Regions from separate parts of the Kluyvera chengduensis genome, predicted to be linked through region 2. Evidence: predicted binding sites of a transcription regulator. Region 2 holds the regulator's gene; each other region holds the start of a gene.
The links. Region 2 encodes CRP, which controls carbon source genes, mostly activating them, when cyclic AMP is high. Its sites were predicted from a motif close to ATGTGANNNNNNTCACAT; they were not measured.
Positions count from the first base shown of each region.

Region 1: ACH1XZ_RS15815 (PTS sugar transporter subunit IIC) is a predicted target of CRP. The motif match lies at 1,675-1,692, and genes of this name have one in related genera.
Region 3: garD (galactarate dehydratase) is a predicted target of CRP. The motif match lies at 1,669-1,686, and genes of this name have one in related genera.
Region 4: ACH1XZ_RS09705 (ABC-F family ATPase) is a predicted target of CRP. The motif match lies at 1,763-1,780, and genes of this name have one in related genera.

Region 1 is NZ_JBIQOI010000006.1:49,578-52,740, reverse strand. Features, by position in the region: gene fhuF (siderophore-iron reductase FhuF) at 1-63, shown strand, start outside; gene ACH1XZ_RS15815 (PTS sugar transporter subunit IIC) at 100-1,443, opposite strand; gene ACH1XZ_RS15810 (YbaK/EbsC family protein) at 1,784-2,242, shown strand; gene bglJ (DNA-binding transcriptional activator BglJ) at 2,239-2,913, opposite strand; gene ACH1XZ_RS15800 (helix-turn-helix transcriptional regulator) at 2,874-3,163, opposite strand, start outside.
Region 2 is NZ_JBIQOI010000010.1:125,421-128,583, forward strand. Features, by position in the region: gene ACH1XZ_RS20120 (YccS/YhfK family putative transporter) at 1-1,275, opposite strand, end outside; gene crp (cAMP-activated global transcriptional regulator CRP) at 1,331-1,963, opposite strand; gene ACH1XZ_RS20130 (OsmC family protein) at 2,268-2,672, shown strand; gene ACH1XZ_RS20135 (phosphoribulokinase) at 2,769-3,163, opposite strand, start outside.
Region 3 is NZ_JBIQOI010000004.1:167,533-170,695, reverse strand. Features, by position in the region: gene garD (galactarate dehydratase) at 1-1,547, opposite strand, end outside; gene ACH1XZ_RS13385 (MFS transporter) at 1,960-3,163, shown strand, end outside.
Region 4 is NZ_JBIQOI010000002.1:867,529-870,691, forward strand. Features, by position in the region: gene ACH1XZ_RS09705 (ABC-F family ATPase) at 68-1,660, opposite strand; gene ldtB (L,D-transpeptidase) at 1,879-2,799, shown strand; gene ACH1XZ_RS09715 (GntR family transcriptional regulator) at 2,864-3,163, opposite strand, start outside.

The DNA.
Region 1 (3,163 bases), on a different contig from region 2:
ACCTGCTGCCAGCGTTACCGTCTCCCGGACGTTCAACAGTGCGGTGACTGCACGCTGAAATAAACAACGGGGCTTTCGCCCCGTTATTTTTTTACTGTCTTAAGCCGCTTGCTCACTCTCTTCAGCCGCACGCTGCGCTTCTTCATTTTCCTGTTCTAACAACTGTTTTTCATACACTTTGAAGAACGGATAGTAGATTACCGCAGAAACGCAGGCCAACAGCACAACCAGAATCGCTGCACGGAAGTCCCAACCTAATGCCCACGCACCACCGATCGGTGCGGGGGCCGTCCACGGCACGACGGAAATCACACGCCCAATCAGATCCAGCTTCATCGCCGCCCACGCCAGGATGGCGTTGACCATCGGTGCCAGCAGGAACGGAATGAAGAACACTGGGTTCATTACGATTGGGGTACCAAAAATAACCGGCTCGTTAATGTTGAACAGGCTTGGCACCACGCTCAGACGGCCAATAGAACGCAGGTGTGCTGAACGGCTACGCAGATAGCAGAACACCAGACCCATCGTTGCACCGGAGCCCCCAACCACGATAAAGAAGGTCCAGAACGCTTCCATGAAGATATGCGGCAGCGGAGCCCCCTGTGCCAGCGCAGTCTGGTTCAGACCAAGGTTGGTCAGCCAGAACATCTGCAGCATACCGGAGACAATGGCCGCCCCATGGATCCCTGCAAACCACAGCAGATGACCAATCAGTACAGCCAGCAGAATGGCCGGTAAGGAGTCCGCAGCAGAAACCAGCGGTTTGAATACGGACATGATGGCCTGTGGAATCAGCATATCGAACTGACTCTGGATAAACAGGCTCAGCGGATATAGCGTCAGTACCACGACCAGTACCGGAATCAAAAGATCGAAAGAGTTTTTGATCATCGGCGGCACCTGATCCGGCAGGCGGATCCCGATGTTGCGGACTTTCAGAAAACGCATCATCTCCACGCAGTAAACGGCCACCAGGATCGCGGTGAAGATCCCCGTTCCCCCCAGGCTATCGACCGGCAGATGGCCGCTGGTTTTTGGCGCCGCAACCAGCAGGAATGCCATGATAGACAGCATTGAACACATGAACGGATCGAGCTGATTGCTCTTTTCGTAGTGTTTGCCGAGGTTATAGGAGATAGCCGCACAGATATAGATAGACATAATGCCCATCGTCATGTCGAACGGCGTCAAAATACGGCCTTCAAACTCTTTAGCAAGATCTAACCACGCCCGGGCAAAGCCCCAGGTGGTGTCGGGAGAAAACGGCGGATAGGCGAAAACCAGCAAAAACGATCCTACAATCATGAATGGCATCGCAGAGATAAAGCCATCACGAATCGCCATAACGTGGCGTTGAGAGGAAATGCGTCCCGCAACCGGACTAACGTAATTTTCTACAAAGCGAAATATCAGATTAAATGCAGCGTGATTAGCAGACATAGCAGCCCTCCTGACAGGCTTTAGACGTAAGCACAGCAACAACGATTTTGCCGAAATGCAACTGGGCATACTGTGAAGCATCAGGAGTTACGGGTCTGCGACCAGCAATGATGATGTTCGTATAGATACAGTTCATACACGGCTCTTATTATAGATACAAAGGAAGTTACCTCTGCAGTATCAATCGCCTGATGAAGAACAGCAACCGGTTACAGTAACCGGTTGCATTGATTGTGAAGAAGATCCAAAAAACAAACAATTTTTGCACAACTTCGTCCGTTTATTTACAACCAAGGTAGCTTTATGACAGAGTGACTCGCCGAATTTTGAGGAGAGCACCATGAGCCTGCAGTCTGTCAGAGATTTCTTTGCCGAGCATGCGCCCGACATCAACATCATCGAGCTTGAGCAAAGTACAGCGACCGTCGCGCTTGCCGCCGCTGCTCATCGCGTTGAGCCAGGACAAATTGCCAAAACGCTTTCTCTGAAGGTGAAAGATCGTGTAATTCTGGTTGTTGCTAAAGGTGATGCCCGCTTAGACAACAAGAAACTCAAAGAGACCTTTGGCGCAAAAGCACGCATGCTGAGCAGTGATGAGGTGGTTATTCTTACTGGGCACCCCGTCGGTGGCGTGTGCCCATTTGGCCTTGAGAATCCGCTGGATGTTTATTGCGACGTTTCTCTGCAACAGTACGACGAGGTTCTCCCTGCCGCAGGCGCCATTCATAGCGCGGTACGTATCTCACCGGAAAGAATGGCCAGCCTTACCGCAGCAACATGGGTTGATGTGTGTCTCTAGCAAGCCGATGGCGTAACGGCAGCATTGATGTCGTGAAGAGAGACCAATAGATCGGCGGCGCTCAGTAGCTCAATATCAGAATTTACACCCAGCTTACTCATCGCATTAAATTTATGCGCGCGGATAGTTTTGATATTCCTGCCCAACTGCTGAGAAATGTCCATCAACGAGTACCCATAGGTCATGTAACGCAAAATCAAATTCTCGGTGGGGCTAAGAAAACGATTTCTGCGCATGGAAAAGTGCAGCTCAATGTCGTCAGAAGGTTCTTCTTTTTCCATCAGTAATGCCAATACGCGTTGTTGCAGTTCAATCAACGAATCTGACTTGCTCAAAATACCGTGCATATAGGTTGGGGACAGAAGCTGAATAAGTGAGGCTTCCTCATTATCATCGGCCAGAATCAAACGTTTCATCGCCGGATAATCCTGAGCAATGTCCCCCATGGCCTGCAAACCTTCAATACGAAGCTCACGGGTTCCTGAAAGACAGCACATCACAGCATCAAACCTGTTTTGCTTCGCCGCCTGCTTAAATTCGGTAATAGTGCGAAAAAAATGGAAAATAATATGCTGTCTATGAGAAGACATTAATAAATGACGTAACCCGACAGCTGTCATAATGCACGGTTCTATGATAGCAATGCACTGCTTCCCGGCGTGCTTTTCCATTCGATTTGTTCCCCGTAGGCTGAATAGAGGTTGAGTTCTTTCATACCCTGATTACTGTTGAGCCAGGCATACATCTCTGCGTTACTCCGTAAAGAAAGGCGGCGCATCGCACTATTCTTTTGCGCACTAATGGTCTTATTGCTCTTTTTCAGCAAAGCGGCGATCTGATTAATACCCCATCCCTTTGCAAGTAGACGCAGAACCTTTCGCTCAGAAAGCGTGAGCACGACTAATCGGTTGCTATCATCTT
Region 2 (3,163 bases):
GGCAATCACTAACCCCGCCAGCGTGCCCGCCGCACGATGGAAAATACGCACGCGGGTCGCGCCATAGCCGTTTTGCGTGACCAGCAGCACCGTCATCAGGATCCAGTAAGGCTTCGGCAGATGCAGCGCGGCACCCATCAGGCTGGCGATGCTGAGCATTACGCTGAGTCGAGCGGCATTACGCAGCGCCGGGGATTTCAGCGACAGATAGCTTTTAAGCGCTGCGAATAGCGGTAGACGTCGCTGTTTATCGGCCATCAGGTTGCGCGGGTAGAGCGGTCGCTGAGAGCGTAGCACGCGGGCGATGCGGCTGAAGTGCCATGCGCAAAACTGGCCGACCGGGTTGTCTGGATGCTGGTCGGCGATTTTCTCCAGCGCGCCTATTTGTTTATCCATATTGAAGCGGGTGGGGTAGCGGTGATAGAGAATATCGTCCGCCAGTACCCTCAGGCGCGCCGCAACGGTCTGGGCGTTCCAGCGGATCACCGCTTCGGCGTGGCTGCGTTCAACCAGCTTTTGTACCTCTTCGGGCTGGTGCAGGCTGACAGAGATATGTTCCTGTAAATCGAGCCCCACCTGGAAGGCGCGCAGCAGGCGCTTGTAATCGTTATGCTGGTTAGCCGCAAGCATGTGCAACTGCTGATAGCATTGGGAAATCAGATCCACCACTTTCTGCTGGCGAGTCAGCAACGGCGGCAGCGCGGTGCCCGGGTCGGTATGCTGCGTCAGCAGGCTATATTTCGCTTCACAGTATTCGGCGAGCTGGCGGTAAAGCAAGCTCAGTGATTCCCGCAGCGGCTGTTCGCGCCACATCCAGAACCACCACCAGTTAAATACTCCGTACCACAGCGTACCCAGCGCGTAGAGCAGCAAGGGCTCCCAGATGGGCATATTTCCCGCAAGGCTTAGGGTAAAGATAGACGCGATGAGCGAGGCGGGTAGTAGCCGCCCGTGCAGCGCGCTGATTTCCGCCGTAACGCCCAGCAGCAGCGCCAGCCCGGTGAGAATCAACGGCAAGGGGATGTCGCGCGCCAACAACAGCTGAACGGCAAGACTGCATCCGGCGAACAGACAGCCACCGATAATCAGGCGTTTAAAGAAGCGCTTATGCGGAGTGTCGAGACCGGCGATATTGCAGCAGGCGGGCACCAATGAAAACAGCAAACCCTGCTGGAGATGGCCGAGCAGAAGTCCGATAGCAACCGGCAGACATAACACCAGCGTTTGCCGCAGTGCATAGTTGACTTCCGGGTGGTAAATCAGCCTGCGCCACATAGGGGGAAAAACAAAAATGGCGTATTGCTTTTACAATACGCCATTTTGGGCCGGATTAGCGGGTACCGTAAACGACAATGGTTTTGCCGTGTGCGGAGATCAGGTTCTGATCTTCCAGCATTTTCAGAATACGGCCCACGGTTTCACGGGAGCAGCCAACGATCTGACCAATTTCCTGACGGGTGATTTTGATCTGCATACCGTCTGGGTGGGTCATGGCGTCAGGCTGTTTAGCCAGGTTCAGCAGGGTCTGAGCGATACGACCGGTTACGTCCAGGAAGGCCAGGTTACCCACTTTTTCAGAGGTGACCTGCAGACGACGCGCCATCTGAGAAGAGAGACGCATCAGAATGTCCGGGTTAACCTGGATCAGCTGACGGAATTTTTTATAAGAGATTTCAGCAACTTCACAAGCGGTTTTTGCTCGTACCCATGCGCTGCGTTCCTGGCCTTCTTCGAACAGGCCCAGCTCGCCGATAAAATCGCCCTGGTTGAGGTAAGAGAGGATCATCTCTTTGCCTTCTTCGTCCTTGATGAGTACAGCCACGGAGCCTTTTACGATGTAATACAGCGTCTCTGCTTTTTCACCCTGGTGAATCAGCGTGCTCTTCGATGGGTACTTATGAATATGGCAATGAGACAAGAACCATTCGAGAGTAGGGTCTGTTTGCGGTTTGCCAAGCACCATGCGCGGTTATCCTCTGTTATAAGCTCTTCCCAGCGGCAAAAACATTGCAGCCACTGGTTGCAATAGTATCCTTCCCGTTACCTGGGAAGTCGGCTGTCGAATAGGGTCGCAGCCTGTAATGTGATGTCCTCTGCATACATGCAGTACGTTTATGTATTACCGTAGCATCCCGACTGTTTTAGCATAGCTTTAGCCGTGTGTCTCCTGGTGTCTCGCTTCAGCATGACGGCGATCGCCTTCCATTGCGAGAATTGTTATGTGCGCGTAATCTGAGAAGAAAATTGCAACCTGGGAGTTAAATATTATGCAAGCACGTGTGAAATGGGTTGAAGGGTTAACCTTCCTCGGTGAGTCTGCTTCTGGCCACCAAATTTTGATGGACGGTAACTCTGGCGATAAAGCGCCGAGCCCGATGGAAGTCGTGCTGATGGCCGCCGGTGGTTGCAGTGCGATTGACGTTGTTTCTATCCTGCAAAAAGGTCGCAATGACGTGACCGACTGCGAAGTGAAGCTCACCTCTGAGCGCCGTGAAGAAGCGCCTCGTCTGTTTACGCACATTAACCTGCACTTTATCGTCACCGGTAAAGATCTGAAGGATGCGGCGGTATCGCGTGCGGTGGATCTGTCTGCTGAGAAATACTGCTCGGTGGCGCTGATGCTCGAAAAAGCGGTGAATATCACTCACTCTTACGAAGTGATCGAAGGCTGATTACATGCCAGACGTAGCCCGGCCGAACGCAGTGACGCCGGGGTCATTCCCGGAGTCGGTACTAGCGCACCTCGTCCGGGCTACCTGGTCTTGATGCTATTTCCTGCCTTCCATCAGCCGCTGCACCAGCGGCGTCATGATTAATTCCATTGCCAGCACCATTTTCCCACCGGGAACGACCAGCGTATTCATATGTGAGATGAATGACCCCTGCAACATGGCCAGTAGCCATGGGAAGTCGATGTGGTCGAGATTACGGAAGTGAATCACCACGAAACTCTCGTCCAGTGACGGAATGCTTTTGGCTGCAAACGGGTTAGAGGTATCGACCGTTGGCACGCGCTGGAAGTTGATGTGGGTGCGTGAGAACTGTGGGGTGATGAAGTTGATATAGTCTTCCATCGAACGCACCACGGAATCCATCACCGCTTCGCGAGAGTGGCCGCGCTCGCTGGTGTCGCGGATCATCTTCTGGATCCACTCCAGGTTAA
Region 3 (3,163 bases), on a different contig from region 2:
ACCGCCAGTTGGTTATGCAGACCCCACTGATCCGAGAAGGTTTTCTTACGCCCGCTCGCCACGTCCAGAATGAACTCAAACAGCTTCGTGCCAACATCCTCAATCGTCTCTTCGCCCGTGGCAATGGTCCCGGCGTTGATATCCATTAAGTCATACCAGCGGTTCGCCAGTTCGGTGCGGGTAGCCATCTTAATGACCGGTACGGCCATCAGACCGTACGGCGTGCCACGGCCGGTGGTAAAGACCTGCACGGTAATGCCGGAAGCGACTTGCTGGGTACCGCAGACAAAATCGCTGGCCGGGGTGGCAGCATAAATCAGGCCGCGCTTGGTTGGGCGTTGGCCCGGCGAAAGCACTTCTACAATGGCGCTCTTGCCGGATTTAGCGATAGAGCCCAGCGCTTTTTCCACCACGTTTGCCAGTCCACCTTTTTTGTTGCCCGGGGACGGGTTGGCGCTGCGGTCAGTCTGACCCATATCGAGGTAATTATCGTACCAGGCCATCTCTTCCAGCAGGCGTTTGCCTACTTCTTCATTGATGGCGCGCGGGGTGAGCAGGTGGATGGCGTCACGCACTTCGGTCACTTCCGAGAACATCACGGTTGCGCCGCAGCGCACCAGCAGGTCAGAGGCGTAGCCTACCGCCGGGTTTGCCGTCACGCCGGAGAACGCATCGCTGCCGCCGCACTGCATCCCAACCACCAACTCCGAGGCTGGGCAGGTTTCACGCTGGCGCTTGTTGAGTTTTTCCAGATGGCGTTCGGCCACCTGCAGAATGTCGTCAACCATCGAGCGAAAACCGACATGCTGTTCATCCTGCAGGCGCACGATGCTGGCACTGTCGACCGGGATGCTCTGGACATCTTCGGTACCCTGAAGCAGACGTTCTGGCTGTAACTTTTCACAGCCGAGGCCAACCACCATCACTTCGCCGCCAAAGTTAGGGTTCAGGGCGATATTGTGGATGGTGCGAATAGGTACGATGGCCGCTGGGGCGTTGATCGCCACGCCGCAGCCGTACAGGTGATTGAGGCCCACCACGCCGTCGACGTTGGGGTATTTTGGCAGCAGATCGCGTTCAATAATTTTGACTACGTAATCCACCACGCCCGCGACGCAGTGTACGCTGGTTGAAATACCCAGCAGGTTTTTGGTCCCCACGCTGCCATCGGCATTGCGGTAGCCTTCGAAGGTGTAACCCTCCAGCGGTGGTAGCGGCTCCGGTACTTTGGTTGCCAGCGGTAAGGTATTCAGCGGCGGCGCTTTTGGCAGAATGACCGTGGACTCATCTATCCAGCTCCCTTTGACGATGTCGCGTACGGCGTAGCCGATGACCTCGCCGTAGCGGATAATTTCGCCATTATGAGGAATATCCACCAGGGCCACTTTATGTCCTTGAGGAATATGTTCAATTAATTCCAGTCCGTCAGGAAAACGGGTTCCTGCTTTTAATCCATTATCGTTAACAATAATCGCCACATTGTCTGTTTCGTGCACTTTAATATAAAAGGCAGTTGGCGATTCTTGTCTGATTTCGATGTTAGCCATTGTCCAGCATTCTCCAGCCAGTGGGTAAAATAATAAATGTTATAAGTGTCAGGTTTTTCAATGTGGAAAATAAGAACACTTTGATTATGGAATAAAGCATGTCAGGTGTTGGAATCTAAAAATGTGATAAAGATCACTTATTATCGTCATGCCTTGTGGCGCAAGGGTATCAAAAATTGAAATTGTGCATCAGCGCCCAGTGTTATGTGCATATGTATAACTAAAAGATTTTGTAAGGTGCTTTAATTGTGTCTTTGCACAATGTATGGCTATCGTTTCCTGATTATACTGAATCACGATTTCATGGTGTCTTATCGATTTATAAAGATTGCCAGTTATCAATAAATAATCAGCGAAATAGACCTTAATAATAAAAAAATAATTAAGGTTCTCTGTGCCCGAGGATAATAAAATGATACATGATACAGCTGATGTTTCTGGATCAACGAAAGGAATGCATACCCGTTATTTAATTCTTTTAGTTATTTTCATTGTTACGGCCGTTAACTATGCGGACCGCGCCACGCTCTCAATCGCCGGTACGTCGGTGGCAAAAGAGCTGGGACTGAGTGCGGTCGAAATGGGGTACATCTTCTCTGCGTTCGGTTGGGCATATTTGCTCATGCAGATCCCCGGTGGTTGGTTACTGGATAAATTTGGTTCGAAGAAAGTCTATACCTATAGTCTGTTCTTCTGGTCGCTGTTTACTTTCCTGCAGGGCTTTGTCGGCTTCTTCCCATTAGCGTGGGCGGGCGTCTCAATGTTCTTCATGCGCTTTATGCTGGGCTTCTCCGAAGCGCCTTCCTTCCCGGCTAACGCCCGTATCGTGGCAGCCTGGTTCCCGACCAAAGAACGCGGCACGGCGTCCGCTATCTTTAACTCCGCGCAGTACTTCTCTTTAGCGCTGTTTTCGCCACTGTTGGGCTGGTTAACCTTCGCCTGGGGCTGGGAGCACGTCTTTACCGTGATGGGTGTGATTGGCTTCGTGTTGACCGGCATGTGGGTGAAGTTCGTCCATAACCCAACCGACCATCCGCGCATGTCCAAAGAGGAGCTGAAGTTTATTGCGGATAACGGCGCTGTGGTCGATATGGACCATAAAAAGCCGGGTAGCGATGCGGCAAAAGGTCCGAAGCTGGAGTACATCAAACAGTTGCTGAGCAGCCGTATGATGTTAGGGATCTTCTTCGGCCAGTACTTCCTGAACACCATTACGTGGTTCTTCCTCACCTGGTTCCCGATTTACCTGGTGCAGGACAAAGGTATGTCGATTCTGAAAGTAGGGCTGGTGGCGTCTATTCCTGCGCTGTGCGGTTTCGCCGGTGGCGTGTTGGGTGGGCTGTTCTCCGACTACCTGATTCGTCGTGGCTGTACGCTGACCTTTGCCCGTAAGCTGCCTATCGTATTGGGCATGCTGTTGGCATCGACGATTATTCTGTGTAACTACACCGACAACACCGCGCTGGTCGTTACCCTGATGGCGTTGGCATTCTTCGGTAAAGGCTTTGGTGCACTCGGTTGGCCGGTTATCTCCGACGTGGCGCCAAAAGAGATTGTAGGGCTGTGCGGCGGGCTGTTTAACGTCTTCGGTAACGTGGCGTCTATCGTCACACCGC
Region 4 (3,163 bases), on a different contig from region 2:
TCGGCCGGGCTACGTTTATTGTAGCCCGGCCGAGCATCGCGACGCCGGGATGGCGCCGACGAAAAGATTACTCCACGCCTTTGCTGCGCAGGTAATCTTCGTAGTTGCCGCTGAAGTCCACCACGCGCTCAGGCGTAATTTCAATCACGCGGGTCGCCAGCGAGCTCACGAACTCACGGTCGTGGGAAACGAAGATCAGGGTGCCCTGATACATTTCCAGCGCCATGTTCAGTGATTCGATCGATTCCATATCCAGGTGGTTGGTTGGTTCATCCATCACCAGAATGTTTGGTTTCTGCATCATCAGCTTACCGAACAGCATGCGGCCTTTCTCACCACCGGACAGCACCTTCGCAGGCTTCTTGATATCGTCCTGGCTGAACAGCAGACGACCAAGGAAGCCGCGCACCACCTGCTCGTCGTCACCTTCCTGTTTCCACTGGCTCATCCAGTCAAACACGGACAGATCGTTATCGAAATCTTCGGCGTGATCCTGGGCGTAGTAACCAATGCTGGCGTTCTCAGACCATTTCACCGTACCGCTGTCCGGCGTCAGTTCACCGACCAGGGTTTTCAGCATGGTGGATTTACCCACGCCGTTAGCGCCGATAATGGCGATCTTCTCGCCCACTTCCATCATCAGGTTGAAGTTTTTAAACAGCGGGCCGTTATCAAAGCCTTTGGTCAGCGCTTCGACTTCCAGTGCGTTACGGAACAGTTTCTTGTCCTGTTCGAAACGGATGAACGGGTTCTGACGGCTGGAGGCCTTCACTTCGTCGAGCTTGATTTTGTCAATCTGACGGGCACGAGAGGTCGCCTGACGAGATTTAGAGGCGTTGGCGCTAAAGCGGCTAACGAAGGATTGCAGGTCCGCAATCTGCGCTTTTTTCTTGGCGTTGTCGGCCAGCAGCCGTTCGCGCGCCTGGGTGGCTGCGGTCATGTATTCGTCGTAGTTACCGGCGTACACGCGCAGTTCACCGTAGTCGAGGTCGGCCATGTGGGTGCAGACCATGTTCAGGAAGTGACGGTCGTGCGAAATGATGATCATGGTGCTGTCGCGTTCGTTTAGCGTCTGCTCAAGCCAGCGGATGGTGTCGATGTCCAGGTTGTTCGTCGGTTCATCGAGCAGCAGAATGTCTGGGTTAGAGAACAGCGCCTGCGCCAACAGCACACGCAGTTTCCAACCCGGCGCCACTTCGCTCATCAGGCCGTAGTGCTGCTCCAGCGGAATACCCACGCCCAGCAGCAGTTCGCCTGCACGAGATTCCGCAGAGTAACCGTCCATTTCGCCGTAAAGCACTTCGAGGTCAGCCACTTTGTAGCCGTCTTCTTCGCTCATTTCAGCCAGACCGTAGATACGGTCGCGTTCTTGCTTCACTTCCCACAGTTCGCCGTGACCCATGATCACGGTGTCGAGTACGGAGTACTCTTCGAAGGCGAACTGATCCTGACGCAGCTTACCGATACGTTCGTTCGGATCGAGGGAAACGTTGCCCAGCGTCGGCTCTAAGTCGCCGCCGAGGATTTTCATAAAGGTAGATTTGCCGCTCCCGTTTGCGCCAATCAGGCCGTAACGGTTGCCGCCGCCAAATTTGACGGAGATATTTTCGAACAGCGGCTTACTGCCGAACTGCATGGTAACGTTGCTGGTAACTAACACGGGAGTATCCTGAAGAATGTGACAAACCGCCTATTCTGCCACAATTCCGAATAAAAAGCGCCCGCCTTCGCCAGTGACTAAACTGTAACTCAAGTGAAAAAAATGTGATTTCGTACACATCCGAATTCCCTGCGACAAGGAATGCACATATAATGCGCTCCTACCAACAGTCTGAATTCTCAAACAACCGCTGTAATGGCACTGATACCTCGCACAACATGAACATGAAATTAACTACGCTTTTCGCTGCGGCGCTTGCTGTCGTAGGCTTCTGTAATACGGCATCGGCGGTTACGTATCCGCTGCCAACCGACGGTAGCCGCATTGTCGGTCAGAATCAGGTCATCACGATCCCTGAAGACAATAAGCAACCGCTGGAATACTTCGCGGCCCAGTACCAGATGGGTCTGTCTAACATGCTGGAAGCTAACCCTGGCGTGGATACCTACCTGCCGAAAGGCGGTAGCGTGCTGAACATTCCTCAGCAGCTGATCCTGCCGGACACCGTGCATGAAGGTATCGTCATCAACAGCGCAGAAATGCGTCTGTACTACTATCCGAAGGGCACCAACACCGTGATCGTGCTGCCAATCGGTATCGGTCAGTTGGGCAAAGATACGCCTATCAACTGGACCACCAAGGTAGAACGTAAAAAAGCGGGCCCAACCTGGACCCCAACGGCGAAAATGCACGCCGAATATGCCGCAGCCGGTAACCCGCTGCCAGCCGTCGTTCCAGCTGGCCCGGATAACCCGATGGGTCTGTACGCGCTGTATATTGGCCGTCTGTACGCTATCCACGGCACCAACGCTAACTTCGGTATCGGCCTGCGCGTCAGCCACGGCTGCGTACGTCTGCGTAACGAAGACATTAAGTTCCTGTTCCAGAACGTGCCGGTCGGTACTCGCGTACAGTTCATTGATGAGCCTGTGAAAGTGACCACCGAACCAGACGGTAGCCGCTTCATGGAAGTTCACAACCCGCTGTCTACCACCGAAGCGCAGTTTGAAGGCGGCGAAACCGTTCCGGTTGTGCTGACTAAAGCCGTGCAGAGCGTGACCAGCCAGGCTGACGTTGACCAGAGCATCGTTGACCAGGCGGTTAAAAACCGTTCCGGTATGCCAGTTCGTCTGAACTAATCAATCGAACGCACTGCGTTCGGGCGACAACATAAAAATGGCGGGTTAATCACCCGCCATTTTTTTATCCATTATTGACTATCACGATGCCGCCATGGTCGTAGCGATAGTGGCAGTGCGCGTACTCCAGCGGCGTGCCGTCATCCAGATAGATAACCTGTTCCACCTCCAGCACCGGGTCACCGGGTTCGCAGCTTAAATACTGCTGATCGAGCGCATCCGGTTTAATTGCCCGCACCACCCGATACGATCCCATCATCTTCAGACCCAGGTTTTCCTGCACATAGCGAAATACCGAGCTTTCAAGGTGCGTTTTGCTCAATCCCGGCACCAGCGACACCGGCATTACGGTCATATCCAACGA